2 regions of the Paenibacillus sp. SAFN-117 genome follow, and region 2 is predicted to be linked to the other one. Evidence: riboswitches for the same ligand, from Rfam matches in the RefSeq annotation. Region 2 holds a riboswitch; the other holds the start of a gene.
The links. A riboswitch is a leader RNA that binds a small molecule or an ion and turns the genes downstream of it on or off. The one in region 2 is predicted to bind cyclic di-GMP.
Positions count from the first base shown of each region.

Region 1: linked by a shared signal. The riboswitch ahead of ACTHRH_RS13900 (EAL domain-containing protein) and the one ahead of ACTHRH_RS06835 (hypothetical protein) in region 2 are both predicted to bind cyclic di-GMP.

Region 1 covers NZ_JBQCLK010000019.1:52,406-68,651, reverse strand. Annotated here, with positions in the region: gene ACTHRH_RS13960 (SLC45 family MFS transporter) at 1-475, opposite strand, end outside; gene ACTHRH_RS13955 (glycerophosphodiester phosphodiesterase) at 480-1,217, opposite strand; gene ACTHRH_RS13950 (GNAT family N-acetyltransferase) at 1,487-2,350, opposite strand; gene ACTHRH_RS13945 (nitroreductase family protein) at 2,610-3,140, shown strand; gene htpG (molecular chaperone HtpG) at 3,740-5,632, opposite strand; gene ACTHRH_RS13935 (PTS transporter subunit IIC) at 5,751-6,776, opposite strand; gene ACTHRH_RS13930 (ATP-binding protein) at 7,579-7,959, shown strand; gene ACTHRH_RS13925 (ATP-binding protein) at 7,979-9,505, shown strand; gene ACTHRH_RS13920 (hypothetical protein) at 9,623-9,778, opposite strand; gene ACTHRH_RS13915 (PAS domain S-box protein) at 9,969-12,827, shown strand; gene ACTHRH_RS13910 (DUF2269 family protein) at 13,008-13,358, opposite strand; partial or broken gene ACTHRH_RS13905 (AraC family transcriptional regulator) at 13,514-13,702, opposite strand; cyclic di-GMP riboswitch class I at 13,967-14,053, shown strand; gene ACTHRH_RS13900 (EAL domain-containing protein) at 14,034-14,840, shown strand; gene ACTHRH_RS13895 (hypothetical protein) at 14,860-15,207, shown strand; gene ACTHRH_RS13890 (GGDEF domain-containing protein) at 15,210-16,004, shown strand.
Region 2 covers NZ_JBQCLK010000007.1:97,054-113,299, forward strand. Annotated here, with positions in the region: gene ACTHRH_RS06780 (DUF4855 domain-containing protein) at 1-1,224, opposite strand, end outside; gene ACTHRH_RS06785 (carbohydrate ABC transporter permease) at 1,288-2,127, opposite strand; gene ACTHRH_RS06790 (carbohydrate ABC transporter permease) at 2,127-3,053, opposite strand; gene ACTHRH_RS06795 (ABC transporter substrate-binding protein) at 3,178-4,566, opposite strand; gene ACTHRH_RS06800 (hypothetical protein) at 5,000-5,266, shown strand; gene ACTHRH_RS06805 (GNAT family N-acetyltransferase) at 5,278-5,844, shown strand; gene ACTHRH_RS06810 (DUF4127 family protein) at 6,314-7,870, opposite strand; gene ACTHRH_RS06815 (bis-aminopropyl spermidine synthase family protein) at 9,044-10,210, shown strand; gene ACTHRH_RS06820 (GNAT family N-acetyltransferase) at 10,244-10,729, shown strand; gene ACTHRH_RS06825 (HAD-IIIC family phosphatase) at 10,726-12,024, shown strand; gene ACTHRH_RS06830 (hypothetical protein) at 12,338-12,841, shown strand; cyclic di-GMP riboswitch class II at 13,251-13,334, shown strand; gene ACTHRH_RS06835 (hypothetical protein) at 13,419-13,640, shown strand; gene ACTHRH_RS06840 (beta-ketoacyl-[acyl-carrier-protein] synthase family protein) at 14,117-15,310, shown strand; gene ACTHRH_RS06845 (putative bifunctional diguanylate cyclase/phosphodiesterase) at 15,315-16,246, shown strand, end outside.

The DNA of each region.
Region 1 (16,246 bases), on a different contig from region 2:
GGTTGGCTTTATACAGCATCGATCCTCCGCCAAAAGCGATAATCGCCCCGACCCCGCCCATGAAATTAATGATTCCATTAGCCTTGGTCCGCTGCGCTTCCGGTGTAATATCCGGCATCAGCGCAATGGTCGGAGAACGGTACAGGCTCATTGCCAGATTCATCAGCACCATGAACAGCACCAATGTAATGAAATTGGTATGAAGCGGAATGAGGATCATAAACAAAGCAGCAAGCGGCATTCCGATCAGCAGATAAGGCATCCGCCGGCCGAATCGGGAGACCGTCTTGTCGCTGCGGTTGCCGATCCATGGCTGCAGGAACAAGGCACAATAATTATCGAGCGTCATCATGAAGCCGATCAAGGCCGTGCTTTGCAGGAACGGATCGAGGAAGAACGGGACGAAAGCATTATACAGCGACCAGGTAATGCTAATGCTGAAAAATCCGAAGCCCAGCAGCCAAGTCTTTTTCATACCCTTAATCCTCCATTGTCTTCAGCAGTTCTGCCAGACGGTCAGGGTAGTCCGTTATGATGCCGGCTACCCCGGCCTGAATCAGCCTGCGCATTTCGGCCGGCTCATTGACCGTAAACGGATGATACGCCATTCCCCGTGCAGCCGCCTGGGAAACCCACTCCGGGATAACCGCATAATGATACGCATGAAGCGCAGACGCACCGAATCGCGCCGCATACTCCCACGGCTCGTATAAGCCTTCCATATAGAGAATGCCGGTCCGGATCTCCGGGGCCAGCCGCTTGCAGTGCGCCAAGGAATAATGGTTAAAGCTCGAGAGGATCACCCGGTCGCTCATTCCAAACCTCCGGGTCGCTTCTATAACGGCCTCCTCTATACCGGGATACTGCACGACCCCGTTCTTCAGCTCGAGATTCACCTGGAGGGAACGGGATTTAACCAGCTCGAACAAATCCTCCAGAGTCGGAACGCGCTCCCCCTTGAATGCCGGACTAAACCAGGAGCCCGCATCCAGCTCCCACAGCTCATCCCCTGTCACATCCTTCACCAGTTTGGGCAAGCCCGTCGTCCGCTGCAGCGATTCATCATGAATCAGAACCAATCGGCCATCCGCCGTCATTTGTACATCGGTTTCGATCGCCGTCGCACCGAGTTCGATACACCGTTCGAAAGCCGCCATAGTGTTCTCCGGACAGTAACCGGATGCTCCCCTGTGGGCAATGTTTAAAACCGCTTTCAATTCACAAGCCTCCATTTCGCCAATACCATTTTCATCCATTATACAACAGATCAAATCGGGAACCAGCCGTAATTTTGTAAAAAAAGCTCCTAACGTAGCCTTGGCGAAGACGAATAACCCGGTATTAGTGGTAGCTTTTTATGCCAATAGGAATCTTTGGTTACATCGTATTATCATGAGGAGGGTGAGCTTCCTCTATCTATACTGCGACCTATTTGAGCTATCCCGATTCGATGCCCCTCTTGGCGGCAATTTAAGTGAAGCCCGATTCAAGCTTGAGAAGTAAGGGGATGCTTGCAATTTTCCGGCCAGCGGTTATTTCCGTTTGCCTTTACGAACAATACCTCATCTCCATTAAACAAGCGGCTTGTTATCCCCATTCCTTGGTCGTCGGGAGTGTAATGGAACACGATTTCTTGAGTGTCTTCATCCGAAATTTGTGCAAGGATGGCTTCCAGATTGATTTCTCTTCTTCCGATCAAGTCGTAAAGATCGATTTGGCCTTCCCTCCTCTGAAGGATAGCCATAATTTCCTCCTGTTCCAAATAATAAATATCGTTATTAAAAATATTTCGGCAATAAAACATTAATATACCATGGGCACGTTCCGTTCCAAACCGCCGGGAAACCGGAATTCTCTCCGAGGTAAAATGAGTAAGTAAACGAACATGTTCGCTATTATTCATATCCAGCTTGCGGATGCCGTTCCCCTTCTTTGGCCCTGCGGAATAATCCAAAGTAAACTGGTGCTCCTCTACGGGCTCAAAACCAAACCTGGGGTAAAAATCCAAAACGTTCCGATTAGCAAATAAATAGATGTAATCGCATTTGTCCCCGTATTCATCCAAAACCCGGTTCATTAAACGGGCAGAAAGCCCCCGCTTCCGATAATCCGGATGGGTCATTACCGTTCCGATTTGCAGTGCGCTTCTTCGCTCGCCTTGGATAATCAGATCGAGCAGATTGATCGATACATTCGCCGCGACGGCCTCTCCATCCACATAAGAAAAAGGAATGTACCGGTTATCCCACTCATTCAGATTTATGCCGAAAATTTGATTGGCAAGCATCGTCAGGCTCTTTCCATAGGGTTCATCCGCCTTGTAGCCTTGGACAAATTTTAAATTATTCATAAATTGATACCCCTTCTTTTATTCAGTTGATCAAAGGTCCCCTATGGACTATATTTCTTGACGCTGGTTGAAGATACCTTCTTGCGTTAAAAAGGTGTCGTTCTATTAGGGTTTTCCGCCATTTTGTTTCTTTTGACATCTTTGCAGAGCGGCAGTAAACTAAAAGGAAATCCGCATCATTCCATAAATATCTATAGGATAACTCGTCATTAAACTCCGAGATTGCCTTAATAAATTTATGTTAGGGAGGAAGTAATGTATGGATGTACTGCAAGCAATCCAGCTTCGCCGGGAAATCACCCGATTCAAACCGGATCCCATTCCCAGCGAGGTGCTGGAGCAGTTGACACAGGCGATGTATTATTCCCCCACCGGCAAAAATTTGCCTTCTCGCGAATTCATTTTGGTGACTGATCCCGCTATGCTTGCCCAGCTAACGCCAGCCACTCCTTACATGAAGTGGCTGGAGCAATCGGCGGCCGCTTATGTTATTCTCGGCCATCCAGGGGAGAGCAAGTATTGGCTGCAGGACGCCACGCTCGCCGGAGGCTATCTGTGGCTTGCCGCCGTTTCCCTCGGATTGGGGGCGGCATGGGGAGCGATCTACCATTCGGAGGACAGCGACGAATCTTCCCGGCGGGAGAACTTCATTCGCGAGAAGCTGGCCATCCCTCCGGAGCTGCGTGTCGTCGCCATTATCGGCCTGGGGTACCCTGCCGTTCAGCCGCCGGCCAAAGAGATGTATCCGTTGGAGCGCGTTTTTCACAAGGGAATCTATAAGGAGAATTAGATAAGAGAAAAGCGGACTGGAGAAACGATAGGGTTGTGCTTCACCCGGTCCAGCTCTCTGTTAGGTGGGGAGGCGGTCCTCCTCACTGCCATGCAGCGCCCCCGGCACACGCCGAAGAAGGTGTCGCCAAGAAAGCAGGAAGCTTTACTGTTGCATATGTAAGCCGACTTGGCTGGCCCGAGACTGTTGCTGTCGTGGAAGTTCAGGACCGGGCCTCCCCTTACAACTCTCGCTCGCTGCAACTCAACGGACCATCACGACATTTACACGGCTGCCCGGATGATTTTCGTACAAAAGCGAGATCATCGTGACATTTACTCAGCCGTTTGTACGATTTTTCATACAAACGCACTCGTTCGCTCCGCCCCTACAAAAAAAGCAGACTCACGCCTAATCGCGTAAGCCTGCCTATCCTTCACCTATTGAAGGAACTTATTGATGATCTCCGGCTTCGTTTCTTCAGCCAGCGAATACACTTCTCCGTCCATTCTTCCGAGGGGTTTTGAACCCCTTTTGCCATCCTAAGGGCTCCAAGGTTCATGGAATCCTGTAAGTCCATGCTTCCCCGCCCCGCGTTGCTGCAGCTATGCCGCTGCCTTTTACTTGGCAGAAGAGACCATGATCTTGCAGATATCATTGGTGAACTGTACAGGGTCCTCTACCGTCAGCCCCTCGATCAACAGAGCTTGATTGTACAGCAGATGGGTGTACAGGTCCAATTTTTCCTTATCGTTGGCAAAGGCATCCTTTAAAGACTGGAACACTTCGTGATTTTTATTGATTTCGAGAATTTTCTCTGCCTGCACATTGGGATTGTTCGGCATCGATTTTAAAATTTTCTCCATCTCAATCGTCACTTCGCCGTCCGTGGAGAGACATACCGGGTGCGATCTCAACCGCTTGGATACTCTAACCTTCTTGACCTTGCCCGCTAGCAGCTTCTCCATATGCTCGAACAGCTCTTTGTCCGCTTCGTCCAGAGAATCCTCTTGCTCCTTGTTATCCTCGGTCTCGATTCCCAAATCACCGCTGGACACCGACCGGAATTCCTTCTCCTTGTAGCTCATGAGCATCTTGACGGCAAACTCGTCGATATCCTCGGTGAAATACAGGATTTCATATCCTTTCTCGGCGACGAGCTCGGTTTGCGGCAGCTTCTCGATCCTTTCGACCGATTCTCCGGAAGCGTAGTAAATATACTTCTGGTCTTCCGGCATGGCGGATACATATTCGTCGAGAGTGACCAGCTTCTTCTCTTTGGAAGAATAGAACATCAGCAGGTCCTGCAGCTCCTCCTTGTGGCTTCCGTACTCGCTGTATACTCCGTACTTTAATTGTCTGCCGAATTGTTTATAGAACTGCTCGTATTTCTCTCTTTCTTCCTTGAGCATGCTTTGCAGCTGATTCTTAATCTTGTTCTTGATATTCTTGGCAATCAGCTTAAGCTGCCGGTCATGCTGAAGCATCTCCCGCGAGATGTTAAGGGATAGATCCTCCGAATCGACCATCCCCTTGACGAAGCTGAAGTAGTCCGGCAGCAGGTCCGGGCATTTGTTCATAATCAGCACGCCGCTGGAATACAGCTCCAGTCCCTTTTCATACTCGGCGGAATAAAAGTCGTAAGGAATGTTCTCGGGAATGAACAGAATCGCATTATAGCTGATGGTGCCCTCCACGCTAAGATGGATATGCTTGAGCGGCTTGTCGAAGCCGTAGCGCTTCTCGGTGTAAAAATTGGCGTAGTCCTCCGGAGTCAGCTCGCTCTTGTTCTTCTTCCAGATCGGAACCATGCTGTTGATCGTCTGCTCTTCCTGATATTCCTCGTACTCGTTCTCGCTGCCCTCTTTAAGCCGGGAGCCGGTTACATCCATGCGGATGGGGTAACGGATGAAGTCGGAATATTTTTTGATAATCGCCCGTAAGCGGTATTCTTCCAAATATTCGTCGTACTGATCATCCTCGGTGTTCTCTTTGATCTTCAGAATAATGTCCGTTCCGACCGTTTCCTTCTCACAAGGTTCAATGGTGTAGCCGTCCGCGCCCTTGGATTCCCACTTATAGGCTTCATCGCAGCCCAGGGCCTTACTGATCACGGTGACGGAGTCCGCTACCATGAAAGCCGAATAGAAGCCGACACCGAACTGCCCGATAATTTCGTGCCCGTCCTTCACTTCGTTCTCTTTCTTGAAGGCGAGGGAACCGCTCTTCGCAATGACGCCAAGGTTGTTCTCCAGCTCTTCCTTCGTCATCCCGATTCCGGTATCGGAAATCGTCAGTGTCCGATTCGCCTTGTCCGGCTTCACCTTTATGTAATAGTTGTCTTTATCGAACACCATTTGCTCATCGGTCAACGCTTTGTAATAAATCTTATCTATGGCATCGCTGGCGTTGGAGATCAATTCCCGCAAAAAGATTTCTCTATGAGTGTAAATAGAGTTGATCATCATTTCCAACAGTCTCTTCGACTCGGCTTTAAATTGCTTTTTGGCCATGGTTCTCTCTCCTTTCATGCTCTTGTACTATGGTCAACCGTTTTTAGCACTCTCATGAATAGAGTGCCAATCACTTGTTTTATAGCATTTCTTCCGTATAAAGTCAATATGGAACAGATTATCCGGACGGACGGTCCCCGGTATAAATCCGCATCTGCCCAGGCTGAATCCAGCCGCGGCTCCGCATCCATTCCGACACGATCAAGCTGATGACCGCCGGGCCGATAAAATGAAGCACGGCTATCTGAATGAAGACCGCCGGGGAGAAGCCCATCGTCGTAAAGGTCATGATCTGGCCGACCAAACCGCTGGTGCCCATGCCCGCCCCTGCGGCATTGTTCGACATGGGCCAGAGTGTGGCTCCGATCGGGGCCAGAATCATTCCCGCCACCGTCGGCGGAATCAGAATAAGCGGAAAGCGAACGATGTTCGGCACCTGCAGCATAGAGGTGCCAAGCCCTTGCGCGAGCAGGCCTCCCACCTTATTCTCCCGGTAGCTGCTGACGGCGAAGCCGATCATCTGCGCACTGCAGCCGATGGTCGCCGCCCCTGCGGCCAACCCGCTTAGATCCAGCATGAACGCAATGGCGGCACTGGAAATAGGCGCGGTCAGCGCAAGCCCCATTAAGGTCGCCACCAGAATGCTCATAAGGATGGGCTTCTGCTCGGTCCCCCATACAATCCAGCTCCCGAACGCGGTCATCGCGCCCGAAATTGCAGGCCCGACAAATTTGGCCGCGAGGAACCCGGTGATGATCGTTACGAAAGGCGTAACGATAATGTCGACCTTCGTCTCCTTGCTGACCAGCTTGCCGAGCTCGACCGATACTAACGCCGCCACGTAGCTTCCGGCGGGTCCGCCGAACTCCGCTCCCGCGGCCCCCGTTGCCACAGCCGCAAAGATCACCAGCGGCGGCGCCCCCAGACCGTAAGCTATCGCCGCTCCAATGGCCGGCCCCATCAAATTCATGGCGAGCTGACCCATCTCCGAGAAGAGCGGCCAGCCCAACTGCTCGCCGATCGTACGCAGAATCAGCCCTATGATTAAAGACGAAAAAAGCCCCAGCGCCATATAGCTAAGCGCATCAATGATATAGGCTTTTGCGGTAAGCTGAATTCCTTTCCGTTTCAAAAAGCTGCTCATTTCGCTTCCTCCAGACGTAACGGATAAATTGCCACCTTTCCTTTTCCACAACCTGGCTGCAAAACCCTTCTTTCGCTATTGAAACAATAGGAAGGCTGTTCAGGCTGTTGAAAAAGCGTTTTTAGGACAAATGCATGAAAAAAAGCATGTAATATTAGGTTTTCGTACCACTTTCTTTGCAGAAAAACGGGGGTTCTCGACAACCTTTTGTTCAGATTCTTTTTTTGATTCAGATTAACTTTCGCAAAGGGTGCGAATCGCTAGATTTACGGCTATCTTAGTTGTCGTTTTCGCGCGAGAGAAGTTGATCTAACTGTATTTTATGCAGGTAGATTGGGGCCTTTTGTAGAAAACGACTAAACCAAATGGAAAAACTGCATTTAGAATGGATGACTTTGGGCGATATCCCCCATTTTGCACAAACTAGCTGGAGGAAATCCAGTTAGTTTTTCGCTTCCCGCACCAAGAGGGCAAACTAACTGGAGGAAATCCAGTTAGACGCGCCATTCCGTTTGAACGGCACCTGCAGAAAATGAAAATAGACGGATTTTCCAGTTAGACCCCCATGCCTCTGGCCGCGGCACCATCAGATGGTGAAAATGGATGGATTTTCAAGGTAGTTTTTCGCTTCCCGCACCAAGGGGGGCAAACTAACTGGAGGAAATCCAGCCACGAGGCTTCCAATAATGGAGCTAGAACTTGACTTTTGGCATCAACATAGAGAGATAGCTTCATAGAAATGCAATGTCGCAGAAGGTTTTCTACATCTTCTTGGCGAATTGTTCCTATAGGTGACAGGAAAATGATGACACAAATAGTGCAGTCCGAAGAAGATATTTGGGACGCAGTCTACAAAATAAAATACTTGTTAAAAGGCCTGCCTTTTTCAGAAAAAGATACGCAGTGCGTCATCGTCAGCCTGCTCGAAATTGCGCACAATGTGTTGGACCATGGAGGAGGTATGGGGACCGTTATTGGCAAGAGAGTAGACGGAGGAATTTGTTTCATTGTATCCGATCAGGGGCCTGGAATCCCTTGTGTAGACACCATCCTGAAGGGACAATATACGTCTCATTCAGGATTGGGCTTAGGATTAAACGGAGCAAAACGATTAATGGATGAACTGAAGATTGAAACATCTACGAAAGGAACGAGAATCATTGCCATTAAACGATATGTCTGATAAACGGGATGAACACAACTTGCGACTGGCTTCTGTAGGACAAATTGCCGCTGGTATTGCTCATGAGGTCCGAAATCCACTGACTGCGGTTAAAGGCTTCTTGCAATTGCTGCAAGAGCAAGCGCCGCATAACTATATCGATATTGCTCAGCAGGAATTGGATAATGCGATCTCCACTTTGCAAAATCTCCTTAATGTATCCAAGCCGGACGCGGAAGATGAACCGGTGACCCGATTCAGCTTATGTGCGGAATTGGAATCCCTGTTAAGCTTATTTCAAGACCAAATATACCGTGTAACGATCGAAAAGTCATTTGAACAGCCGGAGGTTGAAATTTCAGGCAGGAAGAACCAGCTTAAGCGGGCTTTTTTTAACATTCTGAAAAACTCCTTCGAAGCCATCCCGGGGAAAGGAACGATTCGAATCAGTCATTCCTGCGACAACAATATGGTTTATGTCTCGATCTCCGACTCCGGAGTAGGCATTCCGCGGGAAAAGCTTATGCTGCTTGGAACGCCCTTCTTTACGACCAAATCGGAGGGAACCGGGATGGGGCTGACCTATGTCTATTCAACAGTTTATCAGCATGGCGGCTCGATCAGAGTAGAAAGTGAGGAAGGGCAAGGAACGACATTTCTGTTGGAATTTCCTCTGAATGTTCCGGTTGATAAAGGAGTGGTAGTCATGGACCTGCAATACGAACAAGGGATTCAGCTCAAGGATTTTCTCAACATCAACAAGGATGAATTCGAGCAGCGGCTGTTGAACGAAGCCGTTAACATTAGAGATATCATCCAGGAGATCAAGACGATAGGAAATATCGATCTGTTGAGCAATGCGCAGAAATTGGTCCATCTGATGATTGACCATAAAGATTTGGAAATCGTCAACTTCGCTCAACAGGAAGGCCAGCTTTGGGCTCGGCATTCCTCCCTCAACTTGGCGGTCAAGCTGGAATGGTTCCAGGCTATCCGGAGAGTATTGTGGGATTTCATTTATAATTACGAGCGTCTTAGCAAGCAGCAAATTACGCGGGAGCAATTTTTCGCACTGGAAAGACAAATCAATACGACGCTGGATATTTTCCTCCGCCACTTCTTTATGAGCTATACCCGGTTCAAAGATGAATTAATTCAATCGCACAAAGAATTGATAGATGACTTGTCTGTGCCGATCATCCCTCTTTCCGCATCGGTTTCCATTCTTCCTCTGTTGGGAACGGTCGATACACACCGGGCTAAAGTGATTCAGGAGAAGGCACTGCACCAAATCGGGGCCTCCAAAATCAGGACCTTGTTAATCGACATGTCGGGTGTCGCTTTCCTGGATACGATGGTGGTCAAGCATTTATTCAAAATAATGGACGGCGTCAGTTACATGGGCTGCAAAGCGATTGTCACCGGGATCCGCCCGGAAATCGCCAGTACGATTGTCGATCTGGGCATCTCCTTCAGCGATAAAGTGGAGACGAAAGGAACGCTGCAGCAGGCCTTGGAGGAATTGGGGCTGCAAATCCTGGATTCCGAGACAAGAGGTATATCTTAGCTCCAGGCAGCTCCGGCTTGCAGCGAATCGAATGATCGCATACATAAGAACCCCTTCAGCCAATCCGCCTGGAGGGGTTCTGTCATTCACACCGCACACAGACGGCAAGGATGCTTGTTACGGGGAACGCTGCAGCAGAGCTTCCGTTTCTTCAACCAGTCGGCGGAGCATTAACACGCTTTCCCTGATTCGCTCTTTGTCGGAAGATATCAGGCTGACGGCCCGGTCTATTCGGCTGCACATAAACAAAAAAATACAGACCGATCCGAGCATTTGCTAAATCCCTGAACCAACATTCTTCTAAATGGCCATGCAGGAAAATTATATTTTATGTAGAAATAATAGGATATTTCAAACTGGGCCCATACCAATAACTGTTGTAAGGAAACTACTCCGGATTGTATAGAGCAACTGGTAAATCATAAACGCCGATGGATCACATTATTGCATTAGGGGGAAATTTATGTCGTCCACAAACAGATTCTATACTTTCAGTTATCATGGGGCTTCCAACGATAAGCTATTGATCGAACAGGAATGGGAGAAATTCGTGTCCGGTTGTTCTGCGCCGATTAATGTAAGGCCTTTCATGTTCCATTCCTGGAAACGGTGCCTGGAACAAGGGATCGATCCGCACCTTATCCAAATTCCATATAGCTTGGGGACGGATCAGATCCAGGAGTACGTCACCTCCGATCCGTTATTCCGGATGGTCAAACCACTCTTGATCAAGCTGAAGCAATACGCCGGAAATACCGGTTATCTTGTTACTTTCTCCAATCCTGCCGGGGAAATGGTCTACTGCGACGGGGATTTGTCCCTAAAGCTGAAAGCGGAAGACATTCACTTGTCGCCGGGTGCGAATTGGAGCGAGAGCAGTGCGGGAACGAACGGGATTGGTACTTCTCTGGTTACCGGGCTGCCGTTACAGGTGTTTGCCAGCGAGCATTTCTGCCAGGAAATTCACGAATGGACCTGTTCCGCAGCTCCTATCCGTGATCCCGGTACGGGCAAAATTGCCGGAATCGTCGATTTATCCGGGTTCTGGACGGCCAACGATCCGAGAACTCTGGCAGCCGTAATCCGCACGGCTCGGGAAATCGAGAGCCTGCTTTATAACCAATTGAGAATAGAGCGTTTAAGGCTGGCTCAATATTTTGTGGATTTAACCCATAGGACGACACTGCCTCTTGCGGTTTTGGACCGGGCGGGACGGGTCGTCAAGGCTTCCCCTATTCTGTATGAGAAAGGATGGATTTCCCCTGAACATTCGCTAGAACCTCCCTCTTTCGCCAAAGAATCCTTGTCCTCAACAACAACCTGGGAAATGACGGACAACCTTGAGAATAAGAGGTGGCTCTTCGAGCTTTCGCCCTACTATTACGGGGGAGAAGCCATCGGATCGGTTGTTCATGCCCTTCCGCCGGAGATTAGGGTCAGCCCTTCGTTACCGGACTTCCGTCATTTTCCGACATCCCCGACACTGGAGAATAACAAAGCAGCGAGCGAAGAGCGGACCGCCGCCCAACCAGCCCCCTTCTATCAATCGCTGTTCCGGCATCACCCCGATGCCATCTTCGCTTATGATTTACAAGGCTTTCTCCTTGAAGCCAATCCCGCTGCGGAGAGATTGCTCGGCTATGATGCGAATGAGTTGAGCAGCATAGCGGTCTGTGATCTGGCCTGCCCGGACAGCAAGGAGCTGAAGAGGAAGGCTTTCGCCCAAGCGGCGGGCGGTATGCAGCAAGAATTCGAGGCGGTTTTCCGGCATAAGCAGGGACACAGCATCCATGCCATGGTGAATAGTTTTCCGATCATTATGAATAACGAAATTATCGGCGTCTTCGAAACCGTTCGCGGAATTCAACCGAATCACCAGCAGATGGCCGAGGACTTGAAATTGACCAAAGAACAGCTTGAATTCTATCTAAGCAATACCGAAGATGCGATCCTTGTCGTCGATGCCGATTTTCATATCGTTAAAGCCAACCAAGCCTGTGAACGTATGTTCGGCTGGACGGAGCAAGAGCTGCTTGGCAAAGAGCCCCCGATGGTGCCGGGCCATTTGGAAAGTGAAAACGAAGACATGCGCAACCACATGCTGCGTTCACGGAACGTCATTCCTTACGAAACGGTGAGACAGCGAAAAGACGGCAGCCTGATCCATGTTAACCATTGTGCCGCTCCCCTCTTCGACAGCAAGGGCAGCGCCGCCGCCTATGTGCTTATTTCAAGGGATATTACCGCCCTCCATCAAATGCACGATATGCTGATTGAAAGTGAGAAGCGGCTGCGGACGCTGATCAATTCCATGCCCGACCTCGTCATCTTTAAGGACGATCAAGGGAAATGGCTTGAAGCCAATAATACGGCGATAGCCGCGCTAAATTTGGAGATGATCGATTATCAGGGAATGACGGACAGGGAGCTGGCCTCCTGCAATCCATTTTACCGGGAAACCTTCATTAAATGCTCGCTGTCCGATCGCCGGGTCTGGGACAAAGGCAGCCTCATCCGATTCCAGGAAATCATCCCGCACCCTGGCGGCAGGTCCATGATTTGCGATATTATTAAGGTTCCCATTTATCATGGGGACGGCAGACGCAAAGGATTGATCGTCATCGGACGCGACATCACCGAGCTGAAGCAAACGGAAGAATTGCTGCGCAAAACCGAGAAACTTGCTGTTGTCGGTCAATTGGCGGCGGGAATCGCCCACGAAATCCGCAATCCGCTTACGACGCTTAAAGGCTTCCTAAGCTTGCTGCAATCTGCTACAACCACGACGAACATCTGGTATCTGGAAGTCATGCTGTCCGAAATCGAGCAAATGGAGTCCATTACCGACCAGCTCTTGACTGTAGCCAGGCCGCAAACCATCAGGATGGAAAAGAGAAATTTGGAAGCTTTGATACGGCAGGTTTCTTCATTCTTGTATCCGCTTGCAACGATGCATAATGTACAGATTTCAGTGGAATCGGACTCTAGTGACTTGCTCGTCGAATGCGAAGAAAACCAGCTTAAGCAAGTTTTCATCAATATTATCAAAAATGCGATTGAGGCGATGCCCCAGGGCGGACAAATTGCCATGAAGGTGAGGCGGTCCGGGGATTTCGTTTCGGTTCAAGTGGCGGACTCCGGCTGCGGCATACCGCAGAACAGAATCGCCCGCTTGGGCGAACCATTCTACAGTTTAAAGGAGAAGGGGACCGGCCTCGGGTTAATGATCTGCTACAAAATTATCAAGGAGCATAAAGGAACCCTTCAAATTGACAGTGAAGTAGGCCGGGGAACGACCGTCGAAATTATTTTGCCGCCCTAGGAGTTATAAAAAGTTCAGGTTGCGCGGCTAAGAACGCCCCAAAGTGATTTGCTAACTGGGTTATATATGCACGGGTGAATTCAGGACCCTGGAGACAAATCTTTTCTTCCGTATCTCAACGATATGCCCACTAACTATATACTTTACGTAGGGCATTTACCCTGCTCCACTGCTTTTCATTTACGGTTTTAACGCCATCAATATGATAATGGCAACGACGAGTAGTTTACAAAACCAATCATAAGGAGTCAGTTTACTAGACAAGATTTTATATTGTTGCGGAATCTCTTCACTTTCACAGGTTCTGATCATTTCATGCATAGTTTTCATTTTAGGTCCGATAACCATTTCCGAGTAAAGGCTGAAAACTACGAACAAAGCAATGGATGTGTCGAACCACAACATCTGAAACAGTGACGGGTTGATCCATCCCATCAATAATCCTGTAAGCAATAAAGCGATCCAACCAATAGTGGCCGCCTTATTCAGTTTCTCAACGCCTTGATGTGCATATTTTAATTCAAGTGCCAACCATACAGCGGAAGCTTGCCGATATGACTGGAAAGCTTGATCCTGAGAACGTAAAGTATACGAAAAGCGGCGATATGTGAACCCCTCCCCCAAACCAATTCGTGATAAACTATTAGACTTGAGAAGTTCCTCATATTATATTTTTTAGAATACGACCGAATAAGATTCAAGGCTTTTTCTAGACGCTTTTCCCTCAAATAACCAAATACGGTCGTTCCATATAGTTCTTTAAAACCAATTTTTAATTTGTTGTCGTTAATGCCAATCATACGGGATAATTCGAGCAGCGAGGGGGGATTTGCCATACGCTCCAACATTATATCGCGTGCCTGCTGTATTTTTTGCCTTTCAATGCTGGATAATTTGGGAAGGAAGCTTCGGCTCAACGAGATAGTGCGTCAGAAGTTCTTTTTTCCGATTATAAGTCCATAAAAACAAATCCCTGCCGCCAGGTTTTATAGGCCTTACAAACTATTTTTTCAAACAAAAACGGCAGAATGGTTAAATTTTGAAAAAAGAACACATGTTTTGTAGGAATCTGTCGCTTGATGGCGAATTTGATAATAGGTACAAAGGATTGCTAATGGTCCTTTCGACGGGTATGCTCAGTACGATAATCGCAAACCTCTTGAAAAATTGGGACGCAAAACCTACGGGCCTAAGGATCTGCTTTCTATGGCGGCCGGGTTGCCGAAATGGTCGTTCTATCCGGAAAGGAAATTAGTCATGCCATCCACACAAGCTCTTATCAAACAAGAAGATTTATATCACGAGTTCCAGCCGATCTGCCATCTTCATACCCACAAGACGATTGGCTATGAAGCTTTAATCCGCTGCTCAACGGAACCAAGAATCGATCGGCTGTTCCGGGCCGCTGCAAGACATAATATGCTGTTCACGCTGGACACCCTTTCCATTTATAATGCAATTTCCGCGTGCTTTGCTGATCCAGGGAGGGTGGAATCCGATCAGCACCTGTTCGTGAACGTATTCCCTTCGACCTTATCTTCGGATCGATTTACCAGATTCATATTTAAGCTCATGCAGCGGTACGGAAAGTACGCCCACAATATCGTATTCGAAATTAATGAAGCCATCTCGGAGATGGACGACTGGGACACCGGGCAATTTCTGAGAAACATCCATCTGCTGCGGGATTGCGGCTTCCTGGTTGCGCTCGATGACGTTGGAGAAGGGGCAACCACCTTGAAGAGAATCGTGGAAATCGGCCCCGACTTTATCAAGATGGATCGTTTCTTTGCCAAGCACCTGCTCTTCAGCAAACAGAAGCAAAAATTGTTAAAGTTCTTCGTTGATTTCTGCGGAGACGAATCTAATCTGATTCTGGAAGGAATCGAAGAGATTGAGGATTTGCGGCAATCCTGCAAGCTAGGCGTTCCCTTCGGCCAAGGCTATCTGCTGGCGAAGCCCGGCCCTCTGCCGGGTCGTCCACCGACCTCGTTTCGCTCAATCGAAGATTAAGGGAGTTATGACATTGGACATGAGGACGAATTATTCCAAAAGAGCTATGCTTTCATTGAAATTTTCCGAATTTGAAATGCCTCCGATGCAGGACATGCTCATTATCGGAAAAAGGGCGCCGATTGGTCCGGAAGCCGCACGCCGTATGGCGGAAGCACTGTCTCCCGAACAATTCTCCATCATCGAACTGGAGCACCCCCGAGTGGAAGCCGTTCTGGTGCGTAACTCGCTGTTGCAAATGCTGGAAAAGAAAGTGCTCATCGGCATTATTTTGGAGGAGGTGGAAAACCTGCTCAGCGATTCGATGGTGCTTCGTTCGGAGCTAAAGATCGAGATAGCCGTGCATCGGGAGGTGGATATGAGTTGAAAGTGGCCGATGTGATGACTTCGCCGGTTCACAGCGTTTCGCTTGGAAAGAGCGTATGGTACGCTTCGCAGCTAATGTCCGAACTAAAAATCGGCTCGCTGGTCGTCGTTGAAGCAAGAGAAGTTGTCGGAATCATTACCTCTCGAGACGTCCGGACCGCGCATCCGAACCGGATCGTGGCCGACGCAATGACGCCTAACCCGATCTGCGTCCCGGAGCATGTTTTCGTATGGGATGCGCTTCTGCTGATGGAACAAAACAGGATTGAACGACTGATTGTCCTCCGGCAAGGAGAGCTCGTTGGCATCGTCACACGAGAGTCTCTGACTACCCGGCTGTCCGAATGGTACGATTCGCTAACACAGCTGTATGGTTCCTCCTATATTCATGTGATAGGAGAGGAGCTGCTCGCGAGCGGTCGGTCCTTCCAGCTGCTGTTCATCGATCTGAACCGCTTCGGCGAAGTAAACAAGCGGTTCGGGCATCCGGTCGGTGACGACATGATCCGTGAATTTTCGAACAAGCTGAAGTCGCTGTTCGGACCGGGCGATTACATAAGCCGCTATGCCGGAGACGAATTTGCCATTATTACGCAGAAATCCGATGAAGAAGTGCAGCGAATTATCGATCAGCTCTCCTGCGGTCAATCGGTCGGCAGGGCCAGCGTCTCGGCCGATACCGGCTGGGTGAACGAACGGGTTGTGCCGGAATTCGGACAAATGACCTTCCGCGAGTTGATTTCCAAGGCAAGCATGCTGTCCACGCAAGCGAAGATCGACTATGCGGGCCGGAGGTAACCGCTTGAGCGCCTGCCGCATAGTCTGGCCTTAGTGCATTCGAATGTATCCGATAAGGAAAGCGAAATGCAACCGGGAATGCCTCCTCAGGCTGTCCCGGTTTTTTTTTCGGAGATTGACGCACCGGCTGCTCAAGTTATGCCAATACTGAAATTTTCCTTTGTACGATTCGGCCAGTGCAGACCTTGTAAACATAGTAACAACGGTTGGTCAAATCAACCAATCCCAAGACCCGCTCCTCG
Region 2 (16,246 bases):
CCAATAGAAGGAGACCAGCTCCAGCTCGGTATATCCGGCCTGCTGCCAGCGATCATAAACTTCGTCCACGAACCAGCGGACGACCTTCTCCCGGTTGGCCAACGCTTGGTCTTCCCCGACCTCGCTTACCTTCATGTTTTCACTGATGCCGTCCCCATCCACATCGCCAAAATCGTTCTGATCGGTACGCGGATATGGAATGGCTATCGCTACTTTAGCCTTATAAGCAGGATTCCCCAATTCCGCTTTGGCTTCCTGGACAGCCTGGTTCAACGCCCCCAGCTCATAATCGTCGCGGAACAGACGATCCAGGAACGACTCGAAGTGGGCTTTGTTGGTCGGCTTTCCAGTAGTTGGCCCGAAGTTGGCGCCATCCAGCAGCGGCGCGTAGGGGAGGAACAAATAGCCGTCGAACATGTAATCGACCCTGTTCATATCGGTATCCACATAAGAGACATAGGGCTTGAAGTCCTCTTTAGTAAACGAAATCCAGTCTGCGGGCTCATATTGCCATTCTCCGGTGTAGATCAGCACTTCGCTGCGAATGCCTCCGGCTTGCTCCGAGCCAGGTCCGGGATACTTAATTTTGTCTTTCGGCCCCTGCGGTGAAGGGGTTAGCGGGCGTCCAGACCGGCCCGGCGTTCCCCAGACTTCGATTTCATCCATGAATACCCAGGAGTCGACAGCAATCTCTGCTTTAACATAACGGGCTACCTTGTTAATTCCTTGCAGAGTGAGCTTTTGGGTGAGCGGGCCCTTCTCCGTAGTGGAGATTTCGTTGTTCACCGTGTCCAGCTTCTCCCAGACCTTCCCGTTATGAGAGATGGAGAATTGGACCTGCTTGGGAAAGAAGATGCCGACCGGCAAATCTTGCAGCACATTCACGGAAATTTCCTGAATCGTAGATACTTGCTCCAGATCGATGGTGACGATCCGGCTTCCCTGCCAGATGCTGCCGACATATGCCATGTTCGAGAAGGTCGTATCGCCGTATTCCCCATCGGTTAATTGCCGGCCTGTATCATCCGGATGAGCGGCCTCCACCGTACTGAAGTGTGAATCCCGCGGATAAGGGGTTTCCAGCGTATAGCTCTTGCCCAGCGCCAAATTGACCAAACCGCCGTCCGGTTCGGAGTGAGCCGGTTGGGCGAAACCGGCCGCAGGGACGAGAGAGATGGCCAGCATCGCTGCTAGGCATAATGAAAACCATTTGCGTAATTTCATAATTTTTATCCTCCTTTGTACCCATGAAGTTTAATAGCTATGAGCTGCCCCTTCAGCCTGCTTCTACTTGAGGCCTGTCAGGGAAATGCCTTGGATGAATTTCTTCTGCACGAAGAAGTACAGGACGACAATCGGAACCGTGAACATCGTAGCCGAGGCCATCAACAATCCCCAGGAGACCTTATGTTCTCCGATAAAGGCCCGCAGGCCGACTGACAAGGTCCACTTGTCGGGATCATTCAGATAGATGAGCGGACCGAGGAAGTCCTTCCATTCATTCAAGAAAGCAAACAGCGCCACCGAATACAGCGCCGGCTTGGCCAACGGCATAATGATTTGCCAATAAATCCGAAATTCCGAGGCCCCGTCGATCTTGGCCGACTCCGTTAATTCATACGGAATGGTCAGGAAAAACTGCCGCATCAGAAAGATGTAGAAGGGGATCCCGAACAGGTTCTGAAGAATGATCGGCCAGTATGTATCGACCATGTTCAGCTTGTTGAACAGCACATAAACCGGGATCATCGTCACCTGGTAAGGCAGCATCATGGAGCCCATCATGATGAAGAACATCAGATTGCGGCCGCGGAATTGAAGCCTGGAGAATCCGTAAGCGGCCAGCGGTGCGGAAATAAGCTGGCCGATCACCGCCAGGGCGCACAAAAACAGCGTATTCAACGTATAGCGAAGAAAAGGAATGGCCTGCACAGCATTGGAATAATTGAGCCATTCGAATGTACTCGGCCACCATACGACAGGCAGCGAGAAGATTTCTTCCTCCGACTTAACCGAGGTTAAGACGAGCCAGACGAAAGGAAGCAGGAACAGCAAGCCGACGAGAGCAAGCCCAAGATGCGGCACCAGGCTTGTGCGGATGGAACGTGCAGCGGATGGTCGGGCCATTATTTCTCACCCCCGTAATAAACCCAGCGTGCCGAAGTCTTGAACACAAGCAGGGTAAGCCCCATAACGAATAGAAACAGAATCCAGGCCATGGCGGATGCATATCCCATATTCAGGAACGAGAAAGCGGTCTGGTACAAATAAATGGCGTAGAACAGCAAGGAATTCTCCGGTCCTCCGACCGACTGGGACGCTTCCGCGAAGATCATCCCTTCGGTGAAAAACTGGAAGTAGCCGATCAGCCCCATAATCAGCAGGAACAATGTGACCGGAGAGATGGAGGGAAGCGTAATGTTCCAGAACTTGCTCCATCGTCCGGCTCCATCGATCTCCGCAGCTTCATAGAACGATTGCGGAACGTCCTGCAGGGCGGCCAAATACAGCACCGTATTCGTTCCCGTCGCCCAGAATCCCATCAGGATGATGGCGGGCTTGGTCCATGCGGGATCGACCAGCCAGTTCGGCCCGTTAATGCCGATGCTCCCGAGCAGATCGTTGACAAGGCCGTATTGCGCATTGAGCAGCCACATCCACAGCAAGGAGCTGGCAACCGCCGGAACGAGAGTGGGCAGGAAATAAATCGTGCGGTACAGAGCCTGCCCCTTTACCTTCGTATTCAACAGCATGGCCATGGCTAACGCGAAGGCCAGGTGGGGAATCAGGCCGAAGACGATCAGGTAGCCCGTATTGAATAAAGACAGATAAAATTTATCATCGGCAAAAAGATTAACGTAGTTCTCCGCTCCGACGACATCGGGCGGGGAGAATAAATTGTATTCCGTGACGCTGTAATAGAACGACATCAGGATCGGATACAGCTTGAAAACAACGAAGCCAATCCACCAGGGACTGGTGAACAACAGGCCGATTAGGAAAGCTTTGAACGCCCTGTTCCGTTGCCCGGCCGTTCTCGTTCGATTGGTCATCAGTTCTTCCGGCCTCCTTCAATGGCTGAATCATAGATAGGGCTTGAACGGCGGCGGACGGACGGCCGAAGAACGCGGAGCATCATCCATGCTGCTTCCCGGCGTCCGCCTGCTGCCTCCCGGATTATTTATTCGCTTTGTCCGCCAGCGGCTGGATCTTCTCCGCCACTTTATCCATAGCTTCCTGGGCGGAAGATTGGCCTTTCAGAGCTTTCTCCGTTTCTTCGCTCAACGCCTGTAAATATTGATTGATATACACGTTGTTGGGGAAGCCCTGCAAATTCTCGCTCTTGGCCCGCTCGTAGAAATCCCACATCGTTCTCAGCTCTTCGTTCTTCGTCAGCCTTTCGTCATCCAGTGCTTTCTTGACGGTCGGAATGACTTTGGACTCCTGGGCGAATGCCACTTGCGTATCGACGCTCATTAAATATTTCAAGAATTCCCATGCTTCGTCGGGGTGCTTCGCTTTCTTCGGAATGAAGACCCCGCGCGGGGAAACCATACCCGATCCCTTCAGGTCGGGGCGATCCGCCGGGTAAGGGAATGGGGCGATGCCGATAGGGCCGTCAGCGGTTCTTTCCTCGGTGAAGTTATATTCCCACCCGATGATCATGGCGATTTGACCGGTCAGCATCGGATCCTGCGGCGTGCCTCTTTGGCCGAGCCCGGACTTGAATTTGCCGACGGCATCGTTGCCGTACAGCTCGTAGAATTTGCGCTGATACTCGATGGAGGCAACGTTCTCCTTGCGGTTCGGGGTTACCTTGCCGCTATCGTCCACCCAGGAGCCGCCGAAGATAACGGGCCAGAAAACGTTATCGATCCACGGATAGTCCGGCAGAAAGCCGATGTTGGTCAGATTGCCCGATCCGTCTTTCTTGGTCAGCTTCTGGGCGTAATCGAGAAGCTGGTCCAAGGTCTCCGGCGGTTCGGTAAGGCCGGCTTCCTGGAAGGCTTGCTTGTTATACATAAGGGTGTTGGCCATGCTCATGGTAAAAGGAACGCCGTAGTATTTGTCGCCTACCTTCATTCGTTCCATAGCGGCAGGGACGACCGAGCCGATATCGAAATTGTCCTTGGAGAAATAGCTGTCCAGATCCAATACGGCTCCGGCATCGGCCCAAGGGCCGATGTTGTTCCAGAAGGTCAGGGCCACATCAGGCGGATTGCCCCCTGAAATCGCTGTCAATTGTTTCGTGGCGTCCTGATTACCGAGCACCTTCACCTTGATTCGGTCTTGACTCTTGTTGAATGCTTCCACCGTCGCTTCGATTGGTCCGGAGTCTTTCTCGGACCAGACATGCCAGAACGTAATCTCCACCGCATCCTTCGGTTTATCCGCCGGCTTCTGGGATGGCTGCGTTTGCGGCGATGTTCCGGGCGTGGCTCCGGCGTTGCCGGAAGGGGTTGAGCCGGAACCGGAGCCGGAGCCGGAGCTGCAACCGGCTGCCAAAGAACCGATTAATAAACTAATCAGAACAGGAGAGGTAATTTTTTTGAATCTCGCTTTCATAGACCGAACTCCTCCTTCTTAAAGTCACTGACATAATTTTTTATCTTTTTGCCGCTTTGTCCCGAATCTTGCTGTTGAGTAACACCCTCCCCCTTTTTTACGGACAAGACTGAATCCGCTTACATCGTTTTTCAAAAAAATCAGATAAATTCGGTGCTACTAAAAATATAGCACAGAATGGAATTAAATTCCGCTATTATTTTAAAAAATAACGGTTTTTTTCACCTTGTTCTTAGAAAGAGAATTTTACTGAAAAAAGCTTGCTGCCGGATCTTCAAAAAGTCAGTGAAGGTTAGGAGAGTGTGCCAATATTTGCTATAATAAATGATATATTTTGCGATGGAGAGATTTTCTTGAACGCGAGCGCTTTCTTGAAATACTCCGATTATCTCATACATATTAATATCTATATATAGAAAGAAGGGCTGGCAGAATGAATATTTATTCAGTGAAATATACATCAACCGAAACCTTGTTTGACGAAGAGAAGCAGAGAAAGCAAAACATCGTATCCGTTCGGGCCAAGGACGAGGAAGATGCCAAGCAGAAGGTGCTGGAGAAGCTTAAGGCGGAAGGCAGGCACAGCCAGATCGTGATCCACTCGGCTAGGCTGGAAGGCAAGGTGAAACGAAGCACTCCGCTGCTGATCGGAGTCGTGATCGTTGTTATTCTGATTTTGTTATCGATATTTAACCGTTAATGGAGGGTTCTATGCATATCAAAGGGAACCCGCAAGTAGCTGAAATCCCTCTGACCATGATCAGGCCTCATTTGCAGGGCATTCCGGATGTTGCTCTGCCGGCCCCTTACCGGATTCGTTCCTTCCGGCCGGGAGATGAGCATCTATGGGCAGCCATTGAGTGGCGGGCCGGAGAGTTTCCGAGCCAAGAGCAGGCGGAGCTTCATTTTAACCGCGAGTTCGGGAAGCATCTCGATGAAATGCAGCTTCGGTGCTTCATTCTGGAAGACGGGCCGGGAACCGCCGTCGGAACAACAACGGCATGGTACAACACGTTACGGGGAGAACCGTATGGGAGAATACACTGGGTCGCCATCGTACCGGAGCATCAGGGCCGGGGGTTAGCCAAGCCTCTGCTTTCCCATGCGATGAAACGTCTGGCCGATTTCCATGACAGAGCATATTTGACCACGCAAACGACAAGCTGGAAAGCGATTCAGATGTATCTTCAATTCGGTTTCGAGCCTTGGGTTGTCGAGGAGTCCTGCAGGGAAGGCTGGGCCATGATGGAGGAATTGCTGCAGCGAAAATTACTTTAACGGACCGGATCGGCTGCCAGGCCGTGAAAGCGTTATAGCGAGAAAGACGGTTAGCTGCAACCGGCAAAAGACCCGCAAAAGTGCAGGTCATTGTCGGGTGGGTTGGCTAAAACCGCAAAAGACGAGCAAAAGTGCAGGTCTTTGGAAGGTGGTTGGCTGAAACCGGCAAATGACGAGCAAAAGTGCAGGTAAATTTGGATGTTTTGCTGATTTTACGCATTTTGGCCGGAAAGACCAGCAGATTTGCACGTCTTCTTCGGGATTTACCGAATTTTTGCAAAAAGACATGCACTTCTGTCTGTCCTTGCCCAAGGAAAAGCTTTTATCACCTAATGGACAATCCGAGTAAGGCGAGTATCCGATAGAAGAGGGAAAAAACAGAACAACGCGCGCTGTTTCCAGCGCGCGTTGCTGCTTGATAACGGCGGGACGGGCGCTAACGGCTAATCCCCCCTGCCCCCGGGACCGGCTATCGGTCCAGCTTGACCTTCAATCCGACCTCGAACATTCGCTTCCAAGGCATTTCCACCTGCTCCAGATGAATTCGTTCCGGCTGCAGATCCTGCAGGTAGGTTTCTACAAATTCGGTGAGCTTCTGCCAAACAGTTGCGGTCACTGTATCGTATACGTGAGCGACATCGAAGTAATTGGCCCCGAGACCGGGCAGAACATTCTTCGTAATGTCGGAGCGGACAAGCGCCTGATATCCCCAGTCCTCTATCAGGCGAAGCAGATAGAATTCCCGGCTAAGATGCAGGCGGTCCTCATCTTGCCGCAGTCCGGGACGGCGGTAGTAAGACTCGATAATTCCGTGGGCAATTACCGTTCCCAAAGTATTCCCGGACGTATTCCAGGCCGAATAACCTGCCAGCTTCGGCAGAAGTCCGGAGCGGGACACCATTTTCATGAAGGTGTGGTCGCTGCCGTTGGAATTGGCCACGTCCGCGAGCGCTACTGTCTTGCCTTTGGATGTGTAGTTGCGCATCGCTTGAATGAATTCATTGAAATGAACCTCCGAGAAGTAGGAGCGGTGCCGGTCGCGGAAAGCTCTCGACGATTCGGCGGCATCCTTCTGTCCGACCGGCGGCGAATGGACCATCAGCACTAAATCCGCCTCATGCGATGAGTCCGCCATGAAGGCTCCCCCTGCAGTAATATGCGATTTGATGCTTTCATTCAGGCTGCGGTCCTCATACCGGGGAATCACGAAAGGTCCTTGGGTAGACGAGTACCGGACGAAGATTTCCGGATGGTAGTCCATAGTTTCGCAGAACACTCTCGCGACCAGCGTACACCCGATTTCGTCCGCTCCCGGATATAGGAATACCCGGTCCATGAGGCCCAATTCCTCAGTCAGGAAAAGCAGCCTGCGCTGCTCCATAGCGGAGAAGCCATAATGGGCATTATCATCCAGAGGAATGATCAGGAAGTCTATAATTCCTTCCTCGGCCAGCCGGATGGAATATTCATTGACATAGGAATTAACGCTCCTGCGATGCAGATGCTCTGTCAGCACTTCCTCCGGAATCTTGCGTAGCAGTTCTTCCCATTCCTGCTGTTCTTCAGCATCGAGCTCCTCGCGTTCCTGCTTGTCCTTAAGCCAGGAATAGCGGAAGATGGAGCTTCCGTACTCCGCGTAATAATCCGGCTCTTCATCGTTGCTGCTCGCGGCCGGCGTCCTCATGATCAAATTAAAGGCATAAATTTTCAAATTCGGACGACTCAGCTTTAATTCCCGAAGCAGATCGATTCTTTCTTGGCATTGCTCGGGGCTGTAATGGTGCAGCCGAGAGGGGACGATGCCGCCATACACGAGCATATCGATCGAAAGGATAAGGCTGTCTGCCTGTTCGGCCTCTTGCTTCAGCCATTGGGCGAGTTGATCACAATCCGCCGGGCGTTTCTTATCCCCCAACATGGAAAACGGCGGTACGGAAAGAGGCAGGCCGCCCAAACGGGCAAGCTGCTCGGGATAATCTACATTGCACGGTCTTTCATCCAGCGGCAGTAAAACAATACGATTCAAAATAAATCCTCCTTAAGCTGTAAGTTCTGGGGCTCCCCGCAAAGTACCCGGAATACGCTTCGTAGGCCACGCGTCACTTTGTGGGGAATGTTTGGGGCTCCCCGCAAAGTACTGTATAAACCTTTATCGAAGCAAATCATGAAGAACGACCGCGATTAGAGGAAGGTATAGACGCCGACTCCGTTGGAGTGCAGACGGAATAAGCTGCGAAAGCTATGCGTCACTTTGTGGGGTCATCCTATGAGCGTTTGCCCACATTATAGCATGATTGACTCGGTTACAGCCGAACAATTTTATTTGATTTTGACATTTGCGGTGGAATATTTCTTCAAATGGCGGTGGAGATGAGAACAGGCGGACAGAAGGTGCAGCGCAAAAACAATGGCAGTCCGGAACAAAGGGCCGCCGCTGAGGTCGTTAACAGCGCTTGCTTTCCCGCTTTCTTTGAACTATAATTAGAGCAACTTTCAAAATATAGGGGATGTCTTGATGTCGGCGGTTGTTCTTAACTAATCAATTTCATAAGGTCTCTTCCATTTCCATGAGGGATACCACAATATCAGGGCAAGACAGGCTGGTTCTTTTCCGTTCTGATATTTCTGTGCGACGTCTTTTTACTGTCTGTTCGTTTGACGGGTGAAATTCGCGCATTTGAGGTGGTTTATTTCCGTATGGATTCGTGGGAGGACCCATTAGTTAAGAACAACGGTCATCTACCATACCTAACGGATAACGGAGAGCCGTGCTTCTTGAGCACGGCTTTACTGTTGCTTATTTTGCGGGAGAAGTGTAAGGATTTCCATCCTTTTCTTTCGCGATAAGCCGATTCGGGCAGAGGGTGAACGCTTATGTTCATCCTCTGTTTTTTTATGTTTCGGGGCTCCCCTCAAAGCAATGTATAAACCATTATCGAAGCAAAGCAAGAAGAGCGACCGCGTTTAGAGGAAGGTTTAGAAGCCGACCCTTTCAGGGTGTCGGACGGATACGCTTCGAAGGCCGAGCGTCACTTTGTGGGGAATGTTCGAGGCTCCCCGCAAAGTAAGCAAGAAGAGCGACCGCGTTAGAGGAAGATTTAGACGCCGCCCTTTCAGGTTGCGGACGGATACGCTTCGGAGGCCATATGTCACTTTGCAGGTAGTTCTACCTATTTTGAAAGTAAGAGAGGTTATAACCATGAAGGATTATATAAATGAAGCCAGTGCCCATGTACAATTGCAGGAAGGAATCCGGGTGATCGAGCAGCTTTTCCTGGAATGCTATTTAAGACCGGGAATTTCTACGAAGGAGTTGGCGAGAAAAACTTTGCTTCCGCTTCCCGTTGCGGCCGCCATCAAGAAGGAATTGATCCGTGCGGGAGCCTTGCAGCAGGAGCGCGGAGTTCATTGTACTCCGGCAGGCCAAGCTTATATTGAGCGAGAACGGAAGTACGAGGGAATCGATAAGCGGCTGTATCTGAGGCTCATGGAGAAGGAATTCGATTGGAAATCGGAATTGGCCGAGCTTCTGGCGATGCTGCAGGAATGCTTCCATGGCCGTCCGCAGGTTAATGTGCAGATCGATCAATCCAAATGCACCTTGGAGACCAGCTTGAGCCGGGCGGTTCTATGCTTGAGAAACCATACTCTCATAGGTAAAAAAATATTATGCGTAGGCGATGACGATCTTGTCAGCGTGTCGCTTGGCTTTTTGCTCAAAAGACTGTTTCCGTCAGCCTCCGGGCCGAAGGGTATGATCGATGTTGTTGATATTGACGAGCGATTTTTAAGTTATATTAGTGATATAGCAGAGAGGGAAAATCTGCCGATCACCTGTCATCACGCTGATTTGCGCGAGCCTCTGCCGGAGAAGCTGTACGGGCAATACGATTGCTTCTTCACCGATCCGTCTTATACTTTGCAGGGAATGGTTCTTTTTCTCTCGCGGGGAATTAGCGCATTGAAGCCGGGGAAGGGGCTGCCTGTGTTCTTCTCTTTCGCTCATAAGTCACCCGACTTCATGCTGGCCATGCAGCGTGAATTCATTCAGATGGGCTTGACCGTCAGTGAAACAATTCCCTCCTTTAATGAATACGAGGGAGCCGAGATGATCGGAAACCGCGGACAAATGTTCATTCTGAAGTCAACGGAGCATACTCGCCCCGATATTAGCGGTCGTTTCGAGGATGCGATCTATACCGGAGAGGTCAGGAGGACTATGCGCACTTACGGGTGCAAGCAGTGCGGGGAACCGATCCTGGTCGGGATTCAAGGGAGCTATAAGACGATTGAAGAGTTGAAAAACAAAGGCTGCCCCCGCTGCAGCCATGCAACGTTCGAGCTTAAGGAAAAGAAGTCAATATAACGGATTGGATACTCCGGGGAGGAAAAACAGAATATGAAAATACGTACCATACAAGAGAGCGATCTAGAGATTATAGCAGAATACGAGAAAGAGATTTCGGTGATTTCCTTCGGCAGTGAGGCGGTAACGGATCTGGAATTCCACCGCCGCAAGCTGGCCAAGGCCATTCCCCAGGAACAGCAGGGGATGCTGGTGGCAGAGATGGAGGGACAGTCGGCCGGCTGGCTCTGGATGACCCCCAAGGTTAATTTCGTCACCAAGGAGAAATATATTATGTTCAAAAGCTTCTATATTGCCGAGCCTTACCGGGGATCCGCCTGTGCCGAGGCTTTGTTGGATGCAGGGATGCGGCTCTGCAGAGAGCAAGGGGCGAAGCGTATTGTCGGGCATGTCCATGTAAGCAATCTTCCGATGAGGGTGCTGTACAAAAATTATGGGTTCGAGCCTACTCATCTGACGATGGAATATGTAATGGATAATCCGCCCAATCCTGCGGAGGATGGGGGGATGTCGGAATGATCAAATGCCTGATCTGGGATTTGGACGATACGTTATGGGAGGGAACTCTGTCCGAGGATCGCAGGGTGACCTTGCGGCCGGGGATCATTGAAGTGCTCCGGAGCTTGGATGAGCGCGGCGTGCTGCTCAGCATTGCCAGCCGCAATGATCATGAGGACGCGATGGAGAAGCTGAAGGAGCTGGGGCTCGCCCATTATTTCATCTATCCGCAAATAGGATGGGCGCCCAAAGCGGAAGGAATACGCCGAATCGTGAGCCGGTTGAACATTGGGATGGATGCCGCCGCCTTCATCGATGATAATCCTTTCGAGCGGGAGGAAGCCCGGGCCTGCTTGCCGGGGTTGGCCGTGTATGAAGCCGGTGTCTATGGGCAGCTTCCTGATTTTCCGGAGTTTCAAGCTCCGGCCATAACGGGTGAAGCCGGGAGACGAAGGGAGCTGATGCTGATCCGGGCTGAGCGGGAGGACGCAGAGAGACAGTTTCCCGGTATGCGGGAAGAGTTCCTGCGTTCCTGCTCCATGGAATTGATGGTACGCCCGGCCCGCCAGCAGGATTTGGCCAGGGTCTATGAATTGGCCGCACGAACGAATCAATGGAACAATGGGCTCGAAAGGGTCTCGCAGGACGTTGTGCGTAATTATATGGAAATGGGAGATAAGAGGCTATATGTGGCGGAGCTCAAGGACCGATTCGGTGACCACGGCATTGTCGCGGTAGCTATGCTGGATCTGCTGGAGGAGGGGCTGGCGGAAATTCGCTTGTTCTGCATTTCCTGCCGGATAGAAGGGCGCGGGATTGGAAATGCCTTCCTGGGGACCGTGCTGGAACTTCTTCAGCTCGATCATCCTGAGCTGCGGGAGGTGCGCTGCGGGTATAAATCGGAAAGCCGGAACCGCCCGGCCTTAATGCTGCTGAAGCTGCTTGGATTCACCCTCCAGGAGAGGAAGGATGACTTTTCCGTGTACGGATTGCCGCTGCCTGTTTCTTATCTGACGCCGGATTGGATCCATGTTCACAGCCCGCGCAAAGCGACAGAACCAGTGGAAGAGAGGAACGGCGATGAGGTGGAGCGAAGAGTGATCAGCTTGGTAGCCAAGCTATGGGGGCGGCCGGAGGTCGGACCGGAGACCGTGCTGCTGGGCGGCCGCGGGATTCTGGATTCGGTGACGGCCGTTCAACTGATTGCGGAGCTGGAGAATGAATTCCGGGTCGTTTTCGATGAAGACGATCTGCTGCTGGAGTCCTTGTCAACTGTCGGAAACGTGGTCCGCTTTATTGAAGCGAAGCTCAACTAGGGACTTCAAAACGGCGATTTCACCTTTGATTCCCTTTCCTCCCTTTACGGGAAGCAAACTATAAGTCCGGCCCGAGCGGAAAGATTTTACGCGGTCGTTCAGTTCGGATGCCGGGGTGCTTCATCTGTATCTCCGTCTATTTATCGAAAAAAGACAAAGAAATGGTTTCAATTGGCGGCGTAACATGATTAAATGAAAAGGAGAGTAGGTCATTCACGGAGACAAGGAATTTTGGCCTAATTTGGGGCGGGTCCAAATATTTCCATTTGCCGCGTTTCGCGTGGCTAATAAAAACTGAGTGAGGTTTACGGTCATGAAGAAAGACAGAGACAGCAATCTGTTGGTCAGAAGATTGTGGTTCAAGACAAAACGGGCTCTATTAAAAACTGCCGCTGTATTAATGATTATTTGGAGTATTCTTTGCTTTATTGTTATGCTGACGAACGGAGTGGATGAAATCGGGTTATTTCTCATTATGATTCTTCTGTTCGGGATTCTTCCGCTCGGCGTTGCCCTCTATATTCTCGGTCATCTGAAGAAAACAAAATATGACCTGCCGGAGCCGGATTATGACCCCTCCAAGGATCAGCAATTGGAGAAAATCGTGCTGGCCATTGCCGTATCCCAGGACGGTCTCGTCACTCCTGCAGATATTGCCTTGGGATCCGAGTTCTCGCTGGAAGTAGCGAAGCAATATTTGGAGTCTTTAAGAGAGCAGGGATTCGCTCATTTGAAGATCGCCGAGAATGGGACTTACGTCTATCACCTTCCCTATGTGCTTTCGTATGACCAGAAGAAAAACGCGGAAAGCATATAGGCCGCCCGGCCCGTTCCGTTGTGGCTTGCCATCTATGCATTATTCATGCGGCTTCCCTGAGTAAGCCGCTTTAATATTTTCGGGCAAGGGCAGCCGCAGTGAATCCGAAAAATAGGAAACAGGCCATATTTTAGCAAAATAAATAGCGGCCAAATTCTAGTTCTGAAGAACTTAAAGACCACTTTTGGACTAAACGGACATCACCGGAACAGACAGCCTTAAGTCGTAATTTCCAAGCGATTAATTTACGTTTTTCGCCAAAACAAGAGACTTTTGACGCTGATAAAAAAACTTTGTCAAATCCTATGAAAGCGCAATAATATTTTGGGTTTTCAAAACTGGAAATCATTATATAATAGAGGTAGATTATTAAAAATATTAACATCATCAAGGATTACCGACCTGAAAAATTGTATAGGGGAGCGTTGAAGTCTATTCCTTATGTGGGCACTTGGGATAGATGGAGCTAGTAGTGCAACCGACCATCTTTCATTTTAATTGAGAGGTGGTTTTGTGTTTTTTTTGGCCCCTATCAAAACCGTGAGGCTGAAAATATGACTATTCGGAAGGTGATTTTTTGAATCGGTACATTAAGAACGATAGTGATTTTGTACTGGCGCTCATAACCAAACAGCGTGTCTCTATCTGGGATAAGGATCATCTGATCGATTCCGGAGGCGAGGTGGAGTGGGTGACGGCCAATACCGTGAAAATTAACAGCCGGGCATATCCTAGAGAGTTCTATCAATTTCGACTGGATTTTTCAAAATGTTCGCAGGATAAAAAAGGATTATTATAAGTTATGTAGAATATCTTCTATATTATGTAATAGCTGCTTCATCTATATTATCTAATAACTGCAGTAAATCAGGATGGTCATCATCGGTTATGCGAATCCGTATGGCTTCGGGGTTGACGATCTGCTTCCATATTCCTTTCTTTGAAGACCTTTACATAGCCTGGAGGAACTATGAAGCCAATTCCGCCGGAACAATGTAACGGGTTGCGAGCAATGAATGGCTGGCGGATTGACATGCTCTGACAGAAATCATCAGGCGGGGAGCAATAGGGAAGATTCCGATACGGACCAGATGGACGCTGCAAGCTTTGATCCGATGATTGTGTTAACTGAATAGGTTTACTTCCGTAATCAAAGTTTCCGGTATATAGAGAAAGAGCCTAATCCGGTGTACAGCTCTTATATCAGGATATAAGCCCTAATAATCAATAGTTTATTCGCAGCAGCACTTCAATTAAACGCGGAGGTTAATGGCATTGGATCGAGTTGTTATAACGGGCTATGGATTAAAAGCTCCTGGTATTGGTAATAAAATTCATTTCAGGGATATATTAGAGAACGGGGTTTGTACACAACAGATCGTTTCCGGCTTGGGACCTAATGGATCTGACATCATTTGCGGCAGAATTGATGATGAGCTGATTTCACTTCCCGATCGCAAATATCGATATTATCCACGTGTGGCCCGAATGGCCATTGCCGCCTCGGAGGAGGCTGCCGAAATGGCCGGACTCAAGGGAGACGAGCAGCAAGCGGGCATTATCATGGGAACATCCGTCGGGGGATTGAAGGAGATTGAGGAATACGCGCTTATCAGCGGCAGTCGGCAGTACCGGAAGTTTCCGATCTCCGGCGCCGGAGCCGGCAACCCGCACAGCATTACGGCTGCGATCTCCCAGCACTTGGGTATAAAGGGCCAAGCCTTCACCCTGAGCACTGGCTGTACCGCCGGAGTCGATGCGATGATGATGGGGAAGCTGCTTCTGGAGAGCGGGCAGTGCGAAATCTGCATTGTCGGCGGATCGGACGCGCCAATTACGGTTGGCAGCGTATACAGTTTCATGAGATTAGGCGCTATGTCACGAGAGACCGATATTTCCAGTGCCGGAGTGCCCTTCTCCCTGAGGAGCGACGGTTTTGTCGTCTCTGAAGCAGCGGCGGTTCTGGTTATGGAGCTGGAGAGCCGCGCCAAGAGGCGGGGAGCCCGAATATACGGAGTGCTGACGGGAATTCATAGCAACAATGATGGCCTATCCATCTTCGAGTCGGATACGACAGGACAGAATATGATCGCTGCGATGAAGGGAGCCGTTGGAGGTATTCAACCGACCTATGTGAATAGTCAAGCTCTGGGAATGAAAGTTAACGACCAGGTGGAGGCCATTACGCATCGCGCTCTGTTCGGCTCATCGGTTCCGATTACTTCTATTAAAGGAAATATCGGACACTCCTTCGCCTCGATCGGCAGCCTGCAAGTCATATCGGCTCTTCTATCCATGGAGTACGGATTTATACCGCCAACGATCAAGACAGAGGGGGATGGCTACGAAGACCTTCCCATCGTGAAGTCGGTCCGGTATGAAACAGTGAATCATGTAGCGATAACAACTCATGGGTACGGCGGGAACAACACATGTCTTCTACTGTCTAATTCTCAAGGAGCGAATTAAGCGGATGCTTTTTATTACAATGATCGCTTTTGCTGTCGTACCGCTATTTCTCGGTGTGGCTACAGTATTTACATTCAGGAAAACCCGATTAGCCAGAGGGTTCTTCATTTTTATGCTGTTTATCAGCGTCTGGCAGTTGGATGTGGCCATTCTATATGGATATGAATGGTGGACCCCGGAACAAATCGACAGGTTGTTCCGGTTTTTTCGCTTTGGTTTTATTATGCTGGGGCCGGCTTCCTTATATATAGCCCACATTGTTTATCATGATCTGGAAGGGCCCAAGACTGTCAAACGCCGTTTCGGCAGATTAGTCGAACATTTGGTAAGCATCCGGTTTATATTGATCTATTATGCGTTTTCTTTTATTGTCTATCTGCTGGGCTGGAGTTCCAAGGGAATCGAGAAGCTTTATTATGTGGAGCATCCGCAAAATGCCAAATATTTATACCCGATCTACGGTGAGTTCCAATTTCTGATCGCGGTAGTTCTTGTAATCTTTTTGTGCAGCTTGATCCTTTGTCTCGTTATCAGCCGTTCCGTAATCAATCGTCATATGCGCTTTTTCTTCCTGGTCTTCTGCGTTGTCTCCTTCCTGGCAGGAATAGTAGGAGTCTTTAACCTGGCAGAGGACAAGGGATTGTATCCGAGCGGGATTGCGGTGATGATATTCTCCATTACGATCTTCGCCGTCTATAACCGGATGAACGCAAATACGATACAGGATATGAATACGGAATTACTAGGGCAGAAGGAATTTCTGCGCAAGATGATCGATATGAATCCCAACTATATTTATGCGAAGGATTCGCAGGGAAATTTCTCCCTGGCTAATCTGGCCATGGCCCGCTTGTATGGCAAAAGTCCGGACGAACTGATCGGCTGCAATGAGAGGGAGTTGTCCGCCATTAGCGGCTCTTCCTCTTTCGGTATCTG